Regions from separate parts of the Halalkalibacter sp. AB-rgal2 genome, predicted to be linked through region 2. Evidence: riboswitches for the same ligand, from Rfam matches in the RefSeq annotation. Region 2 holds a riboswitch; each other region holds the start of a gene.
The links. Region 2 has a riboswitch for cobalamin ahead of ACERJO_RS18545 (DUF4430 domain-containing protein). Riboswitches for the same ligand answer to the same signal wherever they lie in the genome.
Positions count from the first base shown of each region.

Region 1: linked by a shared signal. The riboswitch ahead of ACERJO_RS06285 (DUF4430 domain-containing protein) and the one ahead of ACERJO_RS18545 (DUF4430 domain-containing protein) in region 2 are both predicted to bind cobalamin.
Region 3: linked by a shared signal. The riboswitch ahead of ACERJO_RS13330 (ribonucleoside-diphosphate reductase subunit alpha) and the one ahead of ACERJO_RS18545 (DUF4430 domain-containing protein) in region 2 are both predicted to bind cobalamin.
Region 4: linked by a shared signal. The riboswitch ahead of metE (5-methyltetrahydropteroyltriglutamate--homocysteine S-methyltransferase) and the one ahead of ACERJO_RS18545 (DUF4430 domain-containing protein) in region 2 are both predicted to bind cobalamin.

Region 1 is NZ_JBGUAV010000005.1:129,756-134,782, reverse strand. Features, by position in the region: gene ACERJO_RS06290 (DUF4430 domain-containing protein) at 1-288, opposite strand, end outside; gene ACERJO_RS06285 (DUF4430 domain-containing protein) at 418-2,292, opposite strand; cobalamin riboswitch at 2,422-2,611, opposite strand; gene ACERJO_RS06280 (glutamate synthase subunit beta) at 2,757-4,241, opposite strand; gene gltB (glutamate synthase large subunit) at 4,234-5,027, opposite strand, start outside.
Region 2 is NZ_JBGUAV010000032.1:5,899-10,925, reverse strand. Features, by position in the region: gene ACERJO_RS18575 (BCCT family transporter) at 1-314, shown strand, start outside; partial or broken gene ACERJO_RS18570 (HD domain-containing protein) at 475-759, shown strand; gene ACERJO_RS18565 (hypothetical protein) at 786-1,010, opposite strand; gene ACERJO_RS18560 (PadR family transcriptional regulator) at 1,171-1,497, shown strand; gene ACERJO_RS18555 (DUF1048 domain-containing protein) at 1,512-1,850, shown strand; partial or broken gene ACERJO_RS18550 (ABC transporter permease) at 2,163-2,796, shown strand; cobalamin riboswitch at 3,084-3,277, shown strand; gene ACERJO_RS18545 (DUF4430 domain-containing protein) at 3,471-5,027, shown strand, end outside.
Region 3 is NZ_JBGUAV010000016.1:66,117-71,143, reverse strand. Features, by position in the region: gene ACERJO_RS13345 (DUF3048 domain-containing protein) at 1-97, shown strand, start outside; gene ACERJO_RS13340 (YerC/YecD family TrpR-related protein) at 126-437, shown strand; gene ade (adenine deaminase) at 749-2,485, shown strand; cobalamin riboswitch at 2,631-2,826, shown strand; gene ACERJO_RS13330 (ribonucleoside-diphosphate reductase subunit alpha) at 2,992-5,027, shown strand, end outside.
Region 4 is NZ_JBGUAV010000002.1:151,830-156,856, reverse strand. Features, by position in the region: gene ACERJO_RS02310 (ATP-binding protein) at 1-156, shown strand, start outside; gene ACERJO_RS02305 (hypothetical protein) at 280-459, opposite strand; gene metE (5-methyltetrahydropteroyltriglutamate--homocysteine S-methyltransferase) at 468-2,735, opposite strand; cobalamin riboswitch at 2,869-3,063, opposite strand; gene ACERJO_RS02295 (cob(I)yrinic acid a,c-diamide adenosyltransferase) at 3,173-3,763, shown strand; gene ACERJO_RS02290 (spore germination protein) at 3,890-5,027, shown strand, end outside.

The sequences.
Region 1 (5,027 bases), on a different contig from region 2:
AAGGTCTTCATTCGAAGAAGAAGATGTCGCCTCAGATTGTTCAATTTCCTTCGACTTACTAGGCAACACCACTTCCGCATCCTCTAGCTGTTCAACTTCTTCTTCTGTGTTACTCTCCTCGTCACCTAGTTCTGCACCTTCATCTTGTTCGATTTCAACATCCTCTATTACTTGTTCTTGATCATGACGATCATCCTGATGCTCTTCTTTATTTCCTGTCCCACAACCTATTAAAATGCCAATAGCCATGAACATGAGCAACAAAATTTGGATCCAACGAATTCTCATCCTCACAACACGCTCCTCTACTATAAGCTGATCTACTCCATACCGAAATGAGACCCCCTATTATGACTTAAAGGGCACTGAAAAAGGGAAAGCAAACCTTTTCAGCGCCCTATGCATAAACAAAAGGGATTATTCTTCCTTCATCATTCCACGACGTTTCGTTATCACAAATGCTATCACACCTATTAGCAATAAAACTAAACCAACCAAAAGAAGATTAAATGTATTCGTTGCCGTATCTGGTAACCGCTCACCTTCATCTGTTGATTCCGATGTGTTATTAGAATCTATTACTTTTTCATTATTATTAGAAGGTAAAGGGGGCTCTGTTTCTACCTTTTCATAAGGATTAGTTGTTTCCTCTTCCTCAACAACAACATCTTCTAATCCATACTGAACTTCTCCATCAGCTAAAGGAAGATGATACAAAGATCCTTCCCCATTTACATATAGCTGATACGCAACAAGAGCACGATAGGCTTGGTCGGTTGAAAATGGATCACTATCAGAACCATAGCCATCCTTCCAATAGAATCCACCATCATCATTTTGGAAGCTCAATAAGTAATCAACAAGCCTCGTACTTTCACTATCACTTGGATCCTCTGGCTGGTTTGGTTCAACCCCAGCTGTCGCAAGCGCAATAATAACTTGAGAAGCAGTCGAGCTATTGTCAATTTGCGAAGCATTTGCTTGGATATAACGTAATGCTTCATTCACACTTTGTTCAACTTCTGTTTGAGATGTATGTGGCGCTAATGCGGTGATGGCCATCGCCGTTGTATCCAAATCAGCTGAGCTACTTCCATCCCAAGACCAGCCGCCACTTCCATTTTGAGCATCTAGCAAATATGAAATCATCCGTTCACGATCCCACGCTGCTCCATCTGGTGTTTCAAAGCCTGCACTATCTAACGCAATTAAACCATACACAACACCGTTTAAACCTTGACGCGTTAATTCACCATTATAAATGGCTTCAACGAGGTTGTATCCTTCAATATTTGTCGGGTTGCCACCTGCTGCTAAAATACCTAACGTCACACGCTCATAATCCGTTATAGCACGAAACTGTCCTTCATTCTCTCTTAACGTCTCTTTCACTTGATCTAAATAGCTACTCGGCACTTCTTTTCTTGCCTGTCTTAATGCTATTGCATTCCAATCACCGATTGTTCCAGCAAGAATATAATCAGTTGCTGAATCGATCGCACTTTGAATGACTTCTGGATCAACTCGTTCAGTCTCAGAACCTTCTTCTGTTACAGGATCCTCTTCTTCAGAACCGCTGTCAGCATCTCCGCCTTCATCTTCCGATTCATTCTCAATGAAGACAAAGGAAATCAGGTCTCCATTTGTCAACACGTAGTCACTAGCACCGACTTGCGAAGACTCATCATTAACGGCTAATGACCAATAATCAGGATACTCTGCCTTTAAACCATTAATTCCTGTAATAAAATTCCCAAAATCATATACGTCATACTCTAAATTGTCCTTACCGATGACTACCTTAATTAAATCAAAGGCTGTTGCCCCTTCAATAAATCCAAAACTGTCATCATAAGCTTGAACTTCTTCAATTCCTACAATTTCAAGTTCAGCACTATCACTTTCAGCTGTCCAGTCAACTAGTTTAAATGTTAGAATGTCGTCTTCATCGACTAAAAAGCTATCTGCCCCTGTTTGTGCTGAGATTCGATTGACATAAAATGCCCAGAAATAGTTTCCTTCTGCCTGCACATCATTAATTGTATGAATAAATTTCCCGTATTGGCCATCATCATATCCAACATTCTCCTCACCGACAGCACGCACGAGTAAGTCAAACGCCGTATCTCCCTCTTCAACCTCATACTCACTAACATCAACCGTAACAATCTGATTGCTCTCTTCTAATTGCTGATCCGATGCTTCCTCAGCAAATACCGCCGTATTGACACTTCCAAAGAACAGTGAAAACACAAGCAACACTGCCATCATCTGATGCATCCATTTTTTCATTTTTGTTCCTCCTCATTTTCTATCTATCCATCAAAAAAAGCCCCTCTAACTGAGAAGGAGCTAAAATGTTAAGAGATTAATAGCATCATATACTATACATTCTTAACACCCCTTCTATCCGCGTAGAACATGGTGCTGGCAAAACAGGCAGGTTTCCTGGCTCATGGTCATCACTTCCTACGTCTTCCCATCTTTTTATAAGACAGTGACAATAGTAGGTTGCTCGCATTTACAGTGGCGGGACCGCGTTGGTTTCTCATCAACTTCCCTATTAAGCTAGCATTTACTAAATGCCAGCACCTGTTTAATTAACTATGAACTTATCGAAGTAATTATACTCGAACTCACTCTAGTAATCAATATGAAAAAATGTGTAGAATGATTTTATAGAGGTTGTTCAAAAGGGCGCTTTTTTCCCTTTTTGATGACCTCGAGGCAGGCTTTTATAAAAACAAGCCTACCTTTTAAGGTAAGCTTGTTTCTCCCATTAAATACTTATCGCATTCACGTGCTGCTTCTCTTCCTTCATTAATCGCCCAAACGATCAAACTTTGGCCTCGGCGCATATCACCTGCCGCAAATAAACCGTCAATATTCGTTCGGTAAGTACCATATTCTGCCTTTACATTTGATCGCTTGTTTAATTGAACATTGGCTTCTGTCAGAAATTCAGTCTCCGGACCGCTAAATCCAATAGCAAGTAACACTAATTGGGCAGGCCAACGCTTTTCTGTCCCAGGTAATTCTTTCCTTATTTTCTTGCCTTCTGCATTCATAAATGTTTCCACTTCAACAGTCTCAACAAATGCAACTTGACCTTGATCATCGCCTATAAATCGCTTCGTCATGACGGCATAAGCGCGTGGATCTTCACCTAATACTGCAGCTGCTTCCTTATGTCCATATTCAACTCGATGAATGACGGGCCATTGCGGCCATGGATTATCGGGCTCGCGCTCGGTCCCTTTCTTTGGATATATATCAAACTGAGTTAGACTCCGGCACCCATGACGAACGGATGTCGCTAAACAATCTGTTCCTGTATCCCCACCGCCAATTACGATGACATCTTTATCCCTGGCCGAAATGTAGGCACCATCTTCATGACTAGAATCTAATAGACTCTTCGTATTCGTATGCAAGAAGTCCATCGCAAAATGAATCCCTTCTAATCCTCTTCCTTCCACTTCTATGTCACGATGCATCGCCGCTCCGCCACATAAAATGACCGCATCAAAGTCTGAATGTAGCTTTTTTAGTGGATAATCCTTCCCTATTTCCGTATTCGGTTGAAACATGATTCCTTCTGCTTGTAAGATGTTCACTCGTCGCTCAATTACTTGATAAGGAAGCTTCATTTCCGGAATTCCATACGTCAGTAATCCACCAATTCGGTCATGCCTTTCGTAGACCGTTACTAGATGCCCTGCCTTGTTTAATTGGGCAGCTGCAGCTAATCCCGCTGGACCCGATCCGACAATGGCGACCTTTTTACCAGTCCGATCAGTTGGTGGTGTAGGCTTAACCCAGCCTTCCTTAAAGCCACGTTCAACAATCGCTAATTCGACTGATCGAATCGCCACAGGCGGTTCATTGATCCCTAGTACACACGCCCCTTCACACGGTGCAGGACAGGCCATACCCGTAAATTCTGGGAAATTGTTACGTTCATGTTCACGCTCTAACGCTTCCTTCCACTGCCCTTGATAGACGAGATCATTCCACTCAGGAATGAGATGATGAACCGGACAACCTGTTGTCATACCATTTAACATCATCCCTGTATGACACGTAGGCACTCCACAGTCCATGCAACGTGCCCCCTGCTGCTGGAGCTCCTGCTCTTGATGACGCAGTGTATAATCATCCCAATCCTTCACTCGCTCTTTCGGATCACGTTCAGGTAATGGCTTTCTAGTATAATCAATAAATCCTGTTGGTTTACCCATTGTTCACGTCACCATCCTTCACAAGATCGACGGCCGCTTTACTTTCTTCAAAAGCCGCTAAAGCCGCTTTATATGAGTCATACCCTTTCTCTTTAAATCGATCAATCCTCTTCTTCATCACCATATAATCACGTGGAATCACACGAACAAACTGCTTGGATATCTTACCCCAATTTTTCAGTACTTCTTTGCCTCGTTCACTTTTCGTGTAATATACATGTCTTTCGATCATCACTTGAATATCACTAATTTCTTCTTCACTAGCATGCTCAATAACGACTAGCTCTTGATTGCAGCGTTTCGCAAATTTCTGATCGTAATCGAGCACATAAGCGACTCCACCAGACATACCAGCTGCAAAATTCTTACCTGTTTCACCTAAAACAACGACTTTCCCACCGGTCATATATTCACACCCGTGATCACCAACCCCTTCAACAACGACGTTAGCACCACTATTTCTTACACAGAAGCGTTCACCTGCTATTCCATTCACGTAAGCCTCTCCTGCTGTTGCCCCGTAGAAGGCAACATTGCCAATAATGATGTTATCGGCAGCAACAAATGTAGACCTTTTAGAAGGACGTACAATTAGTTTCCCGCCAGACAATCCTTTTCCGAAGAAATCGTTCGCATCGCCAACTAAGCGCATCGATAGTCCACTTGGAATAAACGCACCAAAGCTTTGTCCAGCTGAGCCAATTAATGTTAGTTTAATCGTATCTTCAGCTAACCCTTCTATTCCGTACCTCTTTGTAATCTCGCTACCGAGCATTGTGCCAGCAA
Region 2 (5,027 bases):
TTGCATTGCTTGATCACATACCATTTGGAGGAATCCTTACCGTCCTCTCCATCGGTCTTATTTTCTTGTTTCTCATCACTTCTGCGGCTTCGGCCACGTATGTATTAGGAATGATGACTTCGAATGATTCGTTACACCCAAGTCGTTGGAAAAACATCGTTTGGGGCGTGTTAATTGCAGCAATCGCGACTATTCTCTTAGTTGCTGGCGGTCTTGAGGCGCTTCAAACAGCATCACTAGTGGCAGCATTACCTTTTTCGGTCATTATGGTGCTTATGTGTATGGCGCTTTTAAAGGAACTAAGGGCAAAATAGGGGCTGAGAATCCGAACATTTAGAAAACGTAGCGATGTATATTTAACGAGCGGTTCATGTGCTCCGCTCTGCGGTTTCTCATTTATTAAAATACTTTTGTCCCAGCCTCGCAATGAATCGTATTTTGCAAATAGTAAGGACTTAACATAGGAGAATATTCATGATTGTCTTTGACGAAATTTACGGTGAGTTTGTGGTAGATAAAGTGCTAGAAGAGTTAATTTTAAGTGAGCCTGTTCAAAGGTTAAAGGGAATTCACCAAGGGGGAGCAAGTTATTTAGTGAATGAGAAATGGAATGTAACACGCTTTGATCATTCGATTGGTGTCATGCTACTCATTCGCAAGCTTGGTGGATCATTAGAAGAGCAAATTGCTGGGCTCTTGCATGATGTTTCCCACATCGCTTTTTCTCATGTTATTGATTTCGTTTTTGAAAATAAAGATGGGGTTTTCCCATTGTACCGCTTTATCTAACGTTTCATGACTATAATAAGCTTGAATATTCTGTTTAACGTAATAGGACGCATTCCATAAAAGGACGTTTTTTCTTTCGGATATTCCCATACATCTACACTCACATAATTACTATTTCCCTCATATTCCAAACGTGCACTCGGTAAATTGGGATCTCCTCTCTCTTTATACGTTAGAGATACCTCTTCAACCTCAAACGGAATACTCTCCCAACTAGTCACCAATATTTCTTCTTGGTGTTTTGATAAAAAATTCATTTTTGACAAGTGACGCTATTATGCGGTACTATATACTGGTAGTAAGTGTTACTGAATATCTGTAACACAGAATACCTTTGCTGCATAACACTGAATGCAATGAAATATAAATGGAGGTGAAAATTTGGAAAATATTACAGAAATGCTGAAAGGGGTGCTTGAAGGGTGTGTGCTTGAAATCATTAGCCGTGGCGAAACTTACGGCTATGAAATCACGCAACATCTACGAGAACTTGGGTTCACTGATGTGGTTGAAGGCACAGTTTATACGATTACGATGCGGCTTGAGAAGAACAATTTGGTGAACATCGAGAAAAAGCCATCCACTATGGGGCCACCTAGAAAGTTTTACACACTAAATTCGGCAGGTAAAGAGCACCTTGAAATTTTTTGGGGTAAATGGGAATTTATTTCTGGTAAAATTAATGAACTTAAAACAAAACTAAAATAAAAAGGAGATATACTATGAGTATTCTTGGGAAAATTATCGGTAGTCTGAATGACAAGCGGGAGTGGAAGGAGATGGAGGCTCGTGCGAAGTTACTTCCAAGTGAGTACCATACCGCTTATAAAGCAATTCAAAAATATATATGGACGACTGGTGGTCCAACCGAGTGGAAGGACATCAGCCGTATCTTTGGCAGTATTCTCGATCTTTTTGAGGTAGGTTCAGCGGAAGGCAAGAAAGTTACTGATCTTACGGGTGAGGATGTGGCAGTTTTTTGTGATGAACTAGTAAAGGGCGAGGAAACATGGAGTGACAAATATCGAGCGAAATTGAACGATACGATTGGTCGTGGCTAAAAGCGAAGTCTTAGCATTATTTTTGTCTAACGCGAAGATTAATGATGCAAACCTGAGAATATCGTTCAAGCTTGCAAAGTAATGATAATATTTTGTTTTTTCACAGAGAACTAGATGTAAACGTTTAAATCTACAAGGCAAGTATCGTGAGAACGAAGCGATTTGGGAAAAGTAAATTCAATAGAAAATTTTTACTGAATAGCTGGTTACAATAACCACCTCAACTATTCAGTTATATTTTTAACAAGGTAGTTAGTAATACAGAATACCTGTAAGACTTAGTAGTGAGTGATAGAAAAGGAAGAGAAAAATATGAGCAATGTAGCGATTTCTGTAAAAGAGTTAACAAAGTCGTTTAAAGACAAAGAAGTGTTAAAGGTGTGGATTTTCATGTGCAAAATGGAGAAATTTTCGCACTGCTGGGGTTAAATGGAGCGGGCAAGACACTATGGTTAATATCTTTTCTACTTTAATGAAGCCAAATGGCGGAGAAATAAGTATTTGCGGTTTTGACGTCCAAAGTCAACCGGATCACGTTCGCCAAAGCATCAGCGTGACAGGACAATTTGGGTTCCGTTCGAGTGCTGATATTTTGAATTGGCTTGCAGTAGCTGGAATTCTTGGGCTGTTTACATTGGCGTTGACATGGTTGGCAGTCATTCCTGGACTGAGAACGAGGTCTATGGAGGGAGCGACAGCTTACTCGTACCCGTTGATTTTCCTGCCCTTTATCAGTTCGGCCTTTGTTCCCACCGAAACGATGCCTAAGTTTGTGCGTGCGTTTGCTGAGAACCAACCCGTGACTTCAATCGTGAATGCAGTCCGTGCCCTTTTGTATGAAGGGACTGTTGGCAACGATATCTGGATTGCACTTTCCTGGTGCATCTGTATCATGATTATCGCTTATTTTTTTGCCAGTAAAGCTTTTAAACGCCAATTAGGGTGAGTAGACCATTATGAGTTAGTCAGCACCTCCTCAATGCGAAGCCGAAAAATAGCTATAGTAGTGATGGTGAGTGAGGATGAATGTTAAATAATTTGCTAGGTAAAAAAATCTAAATATTGAGAGAGGATTTTGATATCTCTCTTATACGTAGGAACTGAATTCCATTTTTTAATGGTGTTACTGTGTATCAATGAGTTTTACTAAATCGTTTGACAGTATGGTGATGTAAGGAATAGAAGATCATTAGTATTGATAAATAGGAAAATATATAATACGATGGAATAAATTAATAGTTTTTCATTTATGGTGCTATGGAGACGTGTGTTTCCAAAGTTAAAAGGGAAGTTGGTGAAATTCCAACACGGTCCCGCCACTGTAAAGCGGAGCAATCTATCATATCCACTGTTTGTTCATGAAATGGGAAGGAGATAGAGTTGTGTTGAAGCTAAGTCAGGATACCTGCCATAAATAACTCTGATATTCTCACGGTGAATGGGATAGGGGATCGATTATTCTTTTTTATTAGCTATTTTTATATTCGTTAAAAATGACTTATAAAAACATCTTTCTTCTATTTCTGGTGAAAGGTGTTTTTTTGTGTTAAAAAGCATCTTTGTTCTTGGAGAGTTTTGATGTAACTATTTTTTAATTTTAAAATAAGGGGAGTTTTAGCGATGTCAATCAAATTTGGACAGAGGTATGTAGCAATCGTATTAAGCGTATTAATGATTTTTTCTCTCGTTTTACCAAGCGGTGTATTTGCTGCAAATGAAAGCTTCAGTGAAACAGACCGTATAACAAACTCAGTGACGGTATCTGTAGAAAAATTTACGCTCGGACAAGGGTATGCTATTGAACCGATCCAAGTATCGTTGTCTGAAGGTGAAAAAGTCGGAGAGATTGTAGCAAGAGTACTAGGTAGTGGAAATTATAATGATGGAGTAGACTCGGAAAATATCGTTTATCTATCAAATATTAGAGATAATGATTCAAATGCAGTTGAAATCCCGCAATACATATTAGACCACGCTGATACAATTGGTTCTAAAAGTGATCCCGAGTGGTTAGGGGAATTTGATTATACGTGGATGTCAGGATGGATGTATGTTGTCAATAATGACATGGCTCCAGTTGGAATGGCTCAATATGAGAGTGAAGATGGAGATGTAATTCGCTTACAATTTACGGTTCATGGATGGGGGGCAGATCTTGGTTTCGGTTATGGCCATGAACCATACATACAAGCTGCTAATAAAGATGCATTAACGGCTGAAGTTGCTAAGATTAATAGTCACCCCAATAAGGAAGATATACTCTCATCCTCTATCGTTTCTTCAGCCTATCACAACGCATATGAAGTGTTAGAGGATATGGAAAGTAGTCAAGCAACTGTTGATCAATCGTTAGAAAATCTAGAGAATGCTTTGGAATTGCTTGATGTTGACAAGTCCTCATTGCAATCAGCTATTAGCACAGCTAAGGAAAATCAATCTTCAGTCGTCGTAAGTGTAGATGGTTCTGACGTAGACCCAGAAAATGAATGGGTTACAGAAGATGTGAGCACAGCATATGAAACGGCTCTGTTAGAAGCAGAAGCAGTTGTAGATGATGAGGAATCTACTCAAACGACAGTGGATGAAGCGGTAGAGGTATTGACTGTAGCGACAAAAGCGTTTGATTCCGATAAAGAACAAGGCAAACAAGTTGATACTCTGTCTATTTCATTAGAAGATATTAATCTAGCGATTGACCGAGCTGTTGAGCAGATGATTCACTCAGGTGTCACTAGTGAGTGGCAAGCGATTGGAATAGCTAGAGCAGGTAAAGAAGTTCCCGAAAGCTATTATGAGGATTATTTCTTAGAACATATAGATAATCAAATTATTCATGCTAGCCGAGTCCGAATCACAGATATCGAACGTTTGGCTATTGCAGCAGCTGCGTTAGGATTAGATGCAACAAATGTGAATGGACATAATTTAATTGAGAAAATTTTCAATAGTTCGGATTGGCCAAATGGCTTAGATTCAATGACAGCTCAAGGAATTAACGGTCCAATTTTTGCTTTAATTGCGTTAGATACGCTAGATTTCGATGTTCCAAGTGACGCGAGATGGACAAGGGACAAGCTCGTTCATCATTTGCTAGATTTGCAAAACTCCGATGGGAGCTGGTCTTTGTTTGGAACAGCGCCAAACTATGATCTTACGGCGATGGCGTTAATTGGCTTA
Region 3 (5,027 bases), on a different contig from region 2:
TACACCTGTTAAAGATGGTCATGTTGTTCCACTCGTACCAGGACAAACGTGGGTGAATGTCATTCCGATGGGGATCGATCAACATATTATTTATTAATGTTTGGATGTCAGAAGGATGTGAAAAAATGCAAATTGACAAGCTAAGAGGGAAAGAGCTCGACCAATTATTTAAAGCAATCCTGTCATTGAAGGATCTGGAAGAATGTTATGAATTCTTTGATGATTTATGCACGATTAATGAAATTCAATCGTTAGCGCAACGGTTAGAAGTGGCGAGAATGCTACAAAATGGCTACACATACCATAAGATTGAAACTGAAACAGGTGCGAGCACAGCAACGATTTCTCGAGTGAAACGTTGCCTCAATTATGGTAATGATGGATATAAGATGACATTAGACCGTGTAAGGGAACTCGGTGAAAACGCAGAAGCGTAGATGAGAAGAGAACGACAGGTGGATGATAAGGGCACGGAAAAGTTCGGTTTGTAACTTTTCCTGTGCCCTCGTTTGTTTTTTGTAATATATGCAAAGTGACATTCTGTTGTAAAAGGAATGCTTCGAATGCGCGCGTTACATGCTTTCTGATAGAATAACCTTTTTAGAAAAGCTCACCCATGTTGTAACGACTCAACACGGAGGAATTAATAAAAGACTGCTGAACAGGTATTCTTAGACTTTCTTTTCTCAGCTATTTAAGATACGATATTCCTCAAGAATATGAGCGATGTTAAAAAGAGGTGTACGAAATGTGTGTAAAAATAAAAGCAAGGTTAAAAGCAGCAACAAAGGCTGAGAAAGCAGATACTGTCATTAAGAATGGCAAGATAATTGACGTTTTTACATTAACGATATATGAGGCGGATGTAGCGATTACCGATGGCGTTATTGTTGGTATCGGCGAATATGATGGGAATGAAGTAATTGATGCAAAAGGTGCGTATATTTCGCCGTCATTTATTGATGGACATGTACATATCGAATCTGCTATGGTTCCACCTGAGGAATTCGCACGCATTGTTGTTCCAAAAGGAGTCACAACGGTGATGGCCGATCCGCATGAAATTGCGAACGTTGGTGGAATGGAAGCTGTTCGTTATATGATTGACGCTGCAAAGGGGCTTCCACTTGATGTGAAGGTGATGGTCCCTTCTTCTGTTCCTGCTACCTCCTTTGAAAATAGTGGTTCGAGTCTTACCGCAGAAGAAGTTGAGACGTTATTTCAAGAAACGGAGGCGTATGGATTGGCGGAGGTGATGGACTATCCCTCTGTCTTCTCTGCTCAGAAGGAAATGCTTGCAAAGATCAGTGCAGCGAAGAAACGTCATAAGCCGATTGATGGTCATGCTGCGGGCTTAGATACAGTTGGGATTAATGCATATCGAGTAGCTGGAATTGAGAATGACCATGAAGCCGTAACAGCTGAAGAAGCATTGGACCGTATTCGGCGTGGCATGTACGTGTTAATGAGAGAAGGAACAGCTGCGAAAGATATTGAGGCACTATTGCCGATATTAACCCCCTCTAATGCGAGAAGATGTGTGTTTGCAACGGATGACAAGCATTTAGATGATTTAATTGATGAAGGCAGTATTGACGCTTCTATTCGTAAAGCCATTCGATTAGGTGTAGAGCCCCTTCAGGCGATCCAAATGGCCAGCCTCAATGCAGCAGAATGCTTCAAGCTAACAGAAAAAGGAGCAATAGCACCAGGCTACGAAGCGAGCTTTTTATTCATTGAGGACCTGCAAGAATTAACGATACAGTCTGTGTTTGTAAAAGGAGAATGTGTCGCACAAAATGGGAAGCTTGTTCAATCTATCCGAGAGTATGTAGCACCTCCAGCCTATTTATTAGAAAGTGTTCATATGAAATTGAAGAAAGAATCGCTTCAGTTAAAACTTGAAGAAGCCAATAAGGCCAATGTGATCACTGTTACACCTGGTTCAATTGTGACAAAAGCAATGGTTGAGGAAGTCACGGTGGAAAATGGCCTATTTGTTCCATCTGTTAAACAAAACCAATTAAAGCTTGTTGTTGCAGAAAGGCACCATCGATTAGGGCATGTAGGAGTTGGTATTGTAAAAGGCTTTCCGATCAAAAATGGTGCAATTGCCGCATCAATCGCTCATGATTCACACAATATTGTTGTATGCGGAACAGATGACGATAGTATATATAGGGCGATCTCACATGTTGCTGATTTAAAAGGTGGTATTGCTGTTGTGTCAGAAGGGGAAGTGTTGGCCGATGTATCGTTACCTCTGGCAGGATTAATGTCACTTGAATCTTATTCGACCGTTTACCGATCATTGAGCGCATTAGAAGAGGCTTTAGTGAAAATTGGGTTTGATGAAAAATGGAACCCATTTTTAACTTTATCTTTTTTGGCGTTACCTGTTATCCCGGAATTGAAATTAACGGATTTAGGTTTATTCGATGTTCGTTCCTTTTCTCATATTGACGTTGGAGTGAATGACGTGTAAATTTTTTTTAGAACGAAACAGGCGTACTGGCTCATGTTGGGCAAATTTGACGAAAACGTTCAAAAAAATATGCTTGCAAATAATAGTGGTATTCTGTACCATATACTATATATCGTAATAAAAAGTGAATTAAGCAACTATATATTGATTTTTGTGGAATGACGGTGTATTTACTACTTAATAGGGAATCTGGTTAAAGTCCAGAGCTGCCCCCGCAACTGTAAGTGTGGACGAAATGAAAAATCCACTGTGTAAGCTGCTAGAATGAGCTAGTTTACATGGGAAGGTTCAGAGTAGAACGAAGCACGAGTCAGGAGACCTGCCGTATTCCAAAGTCAGCTATCTTCGGGGTGTAAGAAGTGAGACGGCCTATTCTACATAATGTATGGTTTGAATACATATGCCGTTTCGCGCCCTTTCCCACACGTGAGAAGGGCGCTTTTTGCACCTTTAATAGTTGTTTTCACATTTAAATAATTGTGTCGTTTAAGGGAGAGTGTATCGAAATGAATCAAACTCTTGAAAAGAAATCATTTCAGGAAGCTTTAGTAGCTCGATTTCCTCAGTTGAATGTTGAGCAGTGGATTAACAAGTGGAAGGAAACCGATACGTGGGATAATCGTGCATTAAGCGCGCTAACTGAACTAGATATGGATCAGCCTGACTGGACATATGTTGCAGCTAGATGTTATTTAAATGGTTTATATGAGCAAGTACAAACAAGACGCCAAATTGATGATGAGTATTCACAGTTTTCAGCATTAATAGAGGAACTAGTTGAAAAAGGGATTTATGATGAACGATTAAATGCGTATACAACAGACGAGCTTCATGAGCTAGAAGCTGCGTTTCAAGGGAAAGAAGACGAGCGCTTTACGTATGTTGGCATAAAGACTTTAGCAGACCGTTATTTAGCTCGTGACTTTGATGGAACGTTATTAGAGCTTCCGCAAGAGAGATGGATGGTCATTTCGATGATGCTCATGGTCAATGAGCCAGTAAAAAAGCGTGTCGAACTCGTTAAGGAGAGTTATTGGGCACTATCTCATCTATACATGACAGTTGCAACACCTACCCTTGCGAATGCAGGGAAAAAAGGTGGTCAGCTTTCGAGTTGTTTCATTGATACGGTTGAGGATGACTTGCGTTCGATCTTTGACAGCTGTACCGATGCAGCAACAGTTAGTAAAAACGGTGGAGGGCTTGGTGTATATCTTGGCAAGATTCGTGCTAAGGGCTCAAGCATCCGCGGCTTCAAAGGGGTTTCATCAGGTGTTATTCCATGGATGAAGCAATTAAATAACGTTGCGGTTAGTGTGGATCAGCTCGGTCAACGTCAAGGAGCGATTGCCGTTTATTTAGATGTTTGGCATAAGGATATCTTTTCATTCTTAGACGCGAAGCTAAACAATGGAGATGAGCGCCAACGAACACATGATTTATTTACGGCAGTCTCCGTACCTGATGTATTCATGGAGGCGGTAGACAATCGTGATAACTGGTATCTGTTTGATCCTCATGAAGTGAGAGAAGTGATGGGCTTCTCGTTAGAAGATCATTATGATGAAGAAAAGGGTGCCGGGTCCTTCCGTGAACGATATGAGCAATGTGTCAATCATCCGTTACTATCGAAGGAGGAGGTTCCAGCCATCGAAATCATGAAACGAGTTATGATTTCGCAGCTTGAAACAGGAACACCGTACATGTTCTATCGTGATACAGCGAATCGCTTAAATCCGAACTCTCATAATGGTATGATATACGGCTCTAATTTATGTACAGAAATTATGCAAAATATGAGTTCAACAGTTATCACAGAAGAAGCGCTTGAGGATGGAACAATTCGTATTACGAAAAAGCCTGGGGACTATGTTGTTTGTAACTTAAGCTCATTATCAATTGCGAATGTATTGAAGGATGACGTCTTAGATCGTGTTATTGCAATCCAAATTCGGATGCTAGATAATGTTATTGATATTAATAAGCTTGATGTGAAGCAAGCTGAACTAACAAACCAAACGTATCGTGCGATTGGTGGCGGGACGTATGGCTGGCATCATCATTTAGCACGTAATGGTATTAAGTGGGAATCAGAGGAAGCAGTACAAGAGGTTGAGCGTGTCTATGAGAAGATCAATTATGCTGCGATAAAGGCAAGCCTTTCAATAGCGAAGGAAAAAGGAGCTTATCCGAAATTCAAAGGCTCTGAATGGGAAACAGGTGCTTATTTCAATAAGCGCGATTACAATACTCCACAATGGCAGGAGCTCCAAGCTGATGTAAAAGAGCATGGTATCCGTAATGGTTACCTATTGGCGGTAGCTCCGAATGCAACGACGGCTCTTATTGCGGGTTCAACTGCTTCAATTGATCCGATTTTCTCGAAGCTCTACATGGAGGAGAAGAAGAATTATCGTATTCCAGTCGTAGCACCTGAGTTAAATTCAGAGACGACATGGCTCTATAAAGCAGCTCACCTAATCGATCAAAAATGGAGTATTCGTCAAAACGGAAGAAGACAACGTCATATCGACCAAGGGAT
Region 4 (5,027 bases), on a different contig from region 2:
GCTAGAACTCGAAGTCGCGGAGGAACGGGCTTAGGTTTAGCGATTGCTAAAAATATTGTTGAAGCTCACAATGGCCATATTTCTGTTCATAGTAAATTAAATGAAGGTACAGAATTCACATTTTTCATCCCAAATATTGCGATGTATAATGAGTAACGTGTATTGAGAGAAATTTCCTGCGCCTAATTGTTGGTTTTTACTAAAAAAAATGGCAGAAAAACCTCTTGACTAATCGTAGGAAGGAGGCTGGGACAAAAGTGTTGTCTCAGCCTCTTTTTTCTATTCCATATTTAAAATCGAATGAAGAATAGCCAACCAGCGTTCTTGCGTTTCTAAAGTTGTAAAGCCTAAATGCTCAACTAAAGAATGTAAGCCTTGAGAATCTAGGTGGTAAATACAATGTTTCATTTCTTTTTCACTCGTTGTATATTCAAGAAATTGAATCATTTCTCGTCTCATTATCACCTCTAAGATTGGCTCGAAACGGTAATGTTTTCTCTAGCTTTTTTAGCTGCGTCAACCATTTTTTTTAGTGCAGCAATTGTTTCTTCTTCGGAGCGTGTTTTCAAGCCACAATCTGGGTTAACCCAGAAACTTTCAGCTGGAAGAACTTTTAGTGCACGTTCAATGATTGATGACATTTCGGATACGTTTGGAATACGAGGACTGTGAATATCATATACACCTAAACCAATTCCTTTTGTATAGGTTGTTTTTTCAAATGCTTCAATCATTTCACCATGACTTCTAGAGGTTTCAATGGAGATCACATCTGCGTCCATTGCATCAATCGCATCAATAATTTCATTAAATTCGCTATAGCACATATGTGTATGAATTTGCGTTAGGTCATCGATATCAGATGTACAACGTCTGAATGCTTCAATGCTCCATTGAAGATAGTCTTCTTGCTTCTCTTTCTTCAATGGTAAACCTTCGCGTAATGCAGGTTCATCAACCTGAATCATCGTAATATTTGCTTCTTCTAATGCTTGTACTTCTTTAAGAAGCGCTTCTGCAATTTGAAAGCTAATTTCTTTATTAGAAATATCGTTTCGAGCAAAGGACCAGTTTAAAATGGTGACAGGTCCAGTAAGCATTCCTTTAACTGGTTTCTCTGTTAATGATTGTGCATAAACAACTTCTTTCACTGTCATTGGCTTAGTAAATTCTACATTACCGAAAATGATAGGTGGTTTTACACAACGTGAGCCATATGACTGAACCCAACCATTTTTCGAGAAAGCAAACCCCGATAACTTTTCGCCGAAAAATTCGACCATGTCATTTCGTTCGAACTCACCGTGAACGAAAACATCAAGTTCAAGATCTTCTTGAATTTGGATCCATTTCTTCATATATTCATTGATCTGTTGCTCATAGTTTTCGTTAGATAATTCTCCTTTACGCCACTTTAAACGGGTTTGGCGTACTTCTGTTGTTTGTGGGAAACTCCCGATCGTCGTAGTAGGTAGTAAAGGTAATTTCCATTTTTTATGTTGAAGCTCGGCTCTTTTACTGAAATGAGTACCTCGATTCGTTTTCAGTTCGTTTAATTTTTTTTCGGTTCTCCATGCAGATTCACCTAAATCGTAAATGCCTTTTTGGTGTTCCTTTAATTTGTCCTCATATTGATAACGTTTTGATAGGATGTCTTTTAATAATATCATTTCTTCTAGTTTCTCATCACAATAGGCAAGTGCCCCTTTTACGAGAGGATCTAGTGCATCTTCATACTTTAACGTTACTGGAACGTGCAGTAAGCTTGATGAAGGCTGAATAAGCTGCCTGGAATATGGGACTACTTCATTAATTCTTTCAAGAAGCTTAGATACTTTGTTGAGGTCACTTTTCCAAATGTTTCGACCATCAATAATTCCGACACCAAGTACTTTATCTTGAGGGAAGCCGTACGTGATTAAGGAATTTAAATTATTTTCCTTTCCATAAACAAAATCAAGGCCTATCCCTTTCACTGGTAATGAAATGAGCTCTAAATATTGATCAACACTTTCAAAATACGTTTGTACGATTAAATCAATGTCAGTTGTATTAGCTAGTTGAGTGTAAACTTGTTTAATTAGATACCAGTCCTCCTCACTTAAATCCGTTACAAATGTAGGTTCATCGATTTGGACAATTTCTGCACCTGCTTCTTTCAACTCTGATAAAACCTGTGAGTAAAGTGGGATTAATTGCGACAAAAGGTTTGAGAATTCTGACTTTTTATATCCCTTTGATAAGCTTAAGAATGTAAAAGGTCCTAAAATAACCGGCTTTCCAATTACATTTAATTCTTCTTTCGCTTCTTTAAATGCTTTCAACGGTTTGTTTTCAACGAGTGTAGGCTTTGCGTCCTGTAGCTCAGGAACAATGTAGTGGTAGTTTGTATCAAACCATTTTGTCATTTCACACGCTTGAGCGTCTCCTCCGCGTGCCATTGCATAGTAAGTAGCTAAAGAAACAGCCCCTCCGGAATATTGAAAACGATTTGGAACGATACCAAACATAGTCGCTGTATCAAGCACATGATCATAATAAGTAAAATCATTAACAGGAATATAATCAATGCCTAATTCCATTTGCTTCTTAAGATGATTTAGACGAATTTCTTTCATTTGAGTATGTAACTCATCTTCAGTAATCGAACCTTTCCAAAACGACTCTAACGTTCTTTTCCATTCGCGTTGTTCACCAATTCGTGGATAACCTAAGTTGCTTGTTTTAATTGACATTCAAACATCTCCTCCAAAATGTGTATTCATAAAACAAAAAAGGATATTATTACCTATACTAGTGTAATAATATCCTTATGACGGCATGCGTAAATAAGCTATTATAACACCTCCCTATCTCCCGTAGGTAAAAACAGTGTTGTTGAAATTGGCAGGTCTCCTGGCTCTAGAATCAACGTCACAATCACCTTCCCAGCTATATAAGCCAGTGGTTTAAGAAATTGTAACTCATCTACTACAGTGGCGGGACCGCTCCGGAATTTCACCGGATTCCCTTTTAAACTTTGAAAGTCATTGTATTCAAAGTACCGATTTCCAACATATGAAATTGTTTTATACTTTATCGTGAAGGAGGAGAAATGTCAAGAGAATTTTTATTAGGTAGAATGTAAAATAATCATGTATACTAGTGAAAACGATTAGAAAGAGGGATTGTATTGAAGTTGTATACACGAACTGGAGATGAAGGTAAAACAAGTGTTATTGGTGGGCGTGTAATGAAGAGTCATATTCGTGTTGAAGCATATGGGACAATAGATGAATTGAATGCTTTTGTTGGTCAAGCAGTAACACAATTAGAAGATGATCTATTTCGAGATATTAAGGGTGAGCTAGAGAGAATCCAACATGAACTATTTGACTGTGGTGGAGATTTAGCTGCTATTAAGAAATCAGATAAAATCCGATATAAAACAAATCAAGCAATGATTGATTATTTAGAGAAAAGGATGGATGTTTACATAGATGAAGCACCATCAATTGAAAAATTTATTTTACCAGGGGGGGCAGAAGCTGCAGCAACGTTGCATATATGTAGGACGATTGCAAGAAGAGCTGAACGCCAAGTTGTTCAATTACTAGAAACAAACGAAGATTACAATCCGTATGTTCTTAAATATTTAAATCGTTTATCAGATTATTTATTCGCTATTGCAAGAGTTGCAAATGCAAGATTAAAAATAAAGGACATCGAATATATTCGCAGTGCGGCTGTTTTTAAAAATGGGGTAAGAAAAGAAGAGAAGTAGGAATGAAAGAGAAGTTTCAAAGGGATTGCTACCTTTTGAAATTTCTCTTTCTTTTTTACGCATAATACAATTAGGGTTTTTTCATACTAACTTTAGAGCACAGTGATATGTAGGTGGTGAGACATAGTGATTAGTAGATGGATTATGAATAGAAAAAGTCAGAATAAAGAGCAGCCTTTAGCGAATATGATTAACCTATTTAAAAAGTCAGAGGATTTTGTTGAGAGCGAATACATACTTAATGGGAAATTGTTTTACATAGCTTATTACGAACCACTTATTGACAACAAAGAATTAAACGAAAATGTGCTGAAAGTATTAAAGGAAAATCATACGTATATAACATTAGAGGAAATGAAAGATGCTGTTGCTAATGCGAATTCACTCTGGATCAACCAAAGTGATGAACTGAGAGAAAAGGTTATGCATGGTTTTGTCATTATTTATGATCAACCTTTGCCTAAAAGGTGTCTAGCTATACAAGCAACTCAAGAAAATAATCGCTCAGTTGCGCCACCAGAAACTGAATTTAGTGTCTCAGGACCTCAAGAGGCGTTCATAGAATCACTTGATACAAATATTTATTTAATTCGAAAACGATTACCTCTCCCACAATTACAAATAAAAGAATTATCTATCGGAAAATTAACACAAACTCGTGTTGTGGTTATGTATATAGATGGTATTGCTGATCCTGATAATATTGAAACTGTCATACAAAGACTTCATTCAATTGAGATTGATCAGGTAATTGATGCGAATGCACTTTCACAAATGATTACTGACCAAACGATGTCTATTTTCCCACAGTTAATTCATACAGAGAGACCTGAAAGAGTTGCCGCTGTCTTAGCAGAAGGAAAAATTGCCTTTATGGCAAACGGATCTCCAGATGCCATTATTGGACCAGCGACTCTAATTGAATTTTTTTCTTCTCTAGAAGATTATTATTTACATTGGCAAATAGCTTCGTTTTTACGCCTTTTGAGGTTTGGAGCTGTACTTTTCTCTATTTTTTCTACACCGATTTATGTTGCTGTTTTAACATTTCATTATGAATTAATTCCGCGTGATTTATTGTCAACCATTATTGCATCACGTAGTAATATTCCTTTCCCACCGATTATTGAAGCTATATTTTTAGAATTAACAATTGAGTTGTTACGCGAAGCGGGTGCACGCCTACCGACAAAGGTAGGTCAAACAATCGGAATCGTTGGAGGAATTGTTATAGGACAGGCCTCTGTTGAAGCTGGTTTAACAA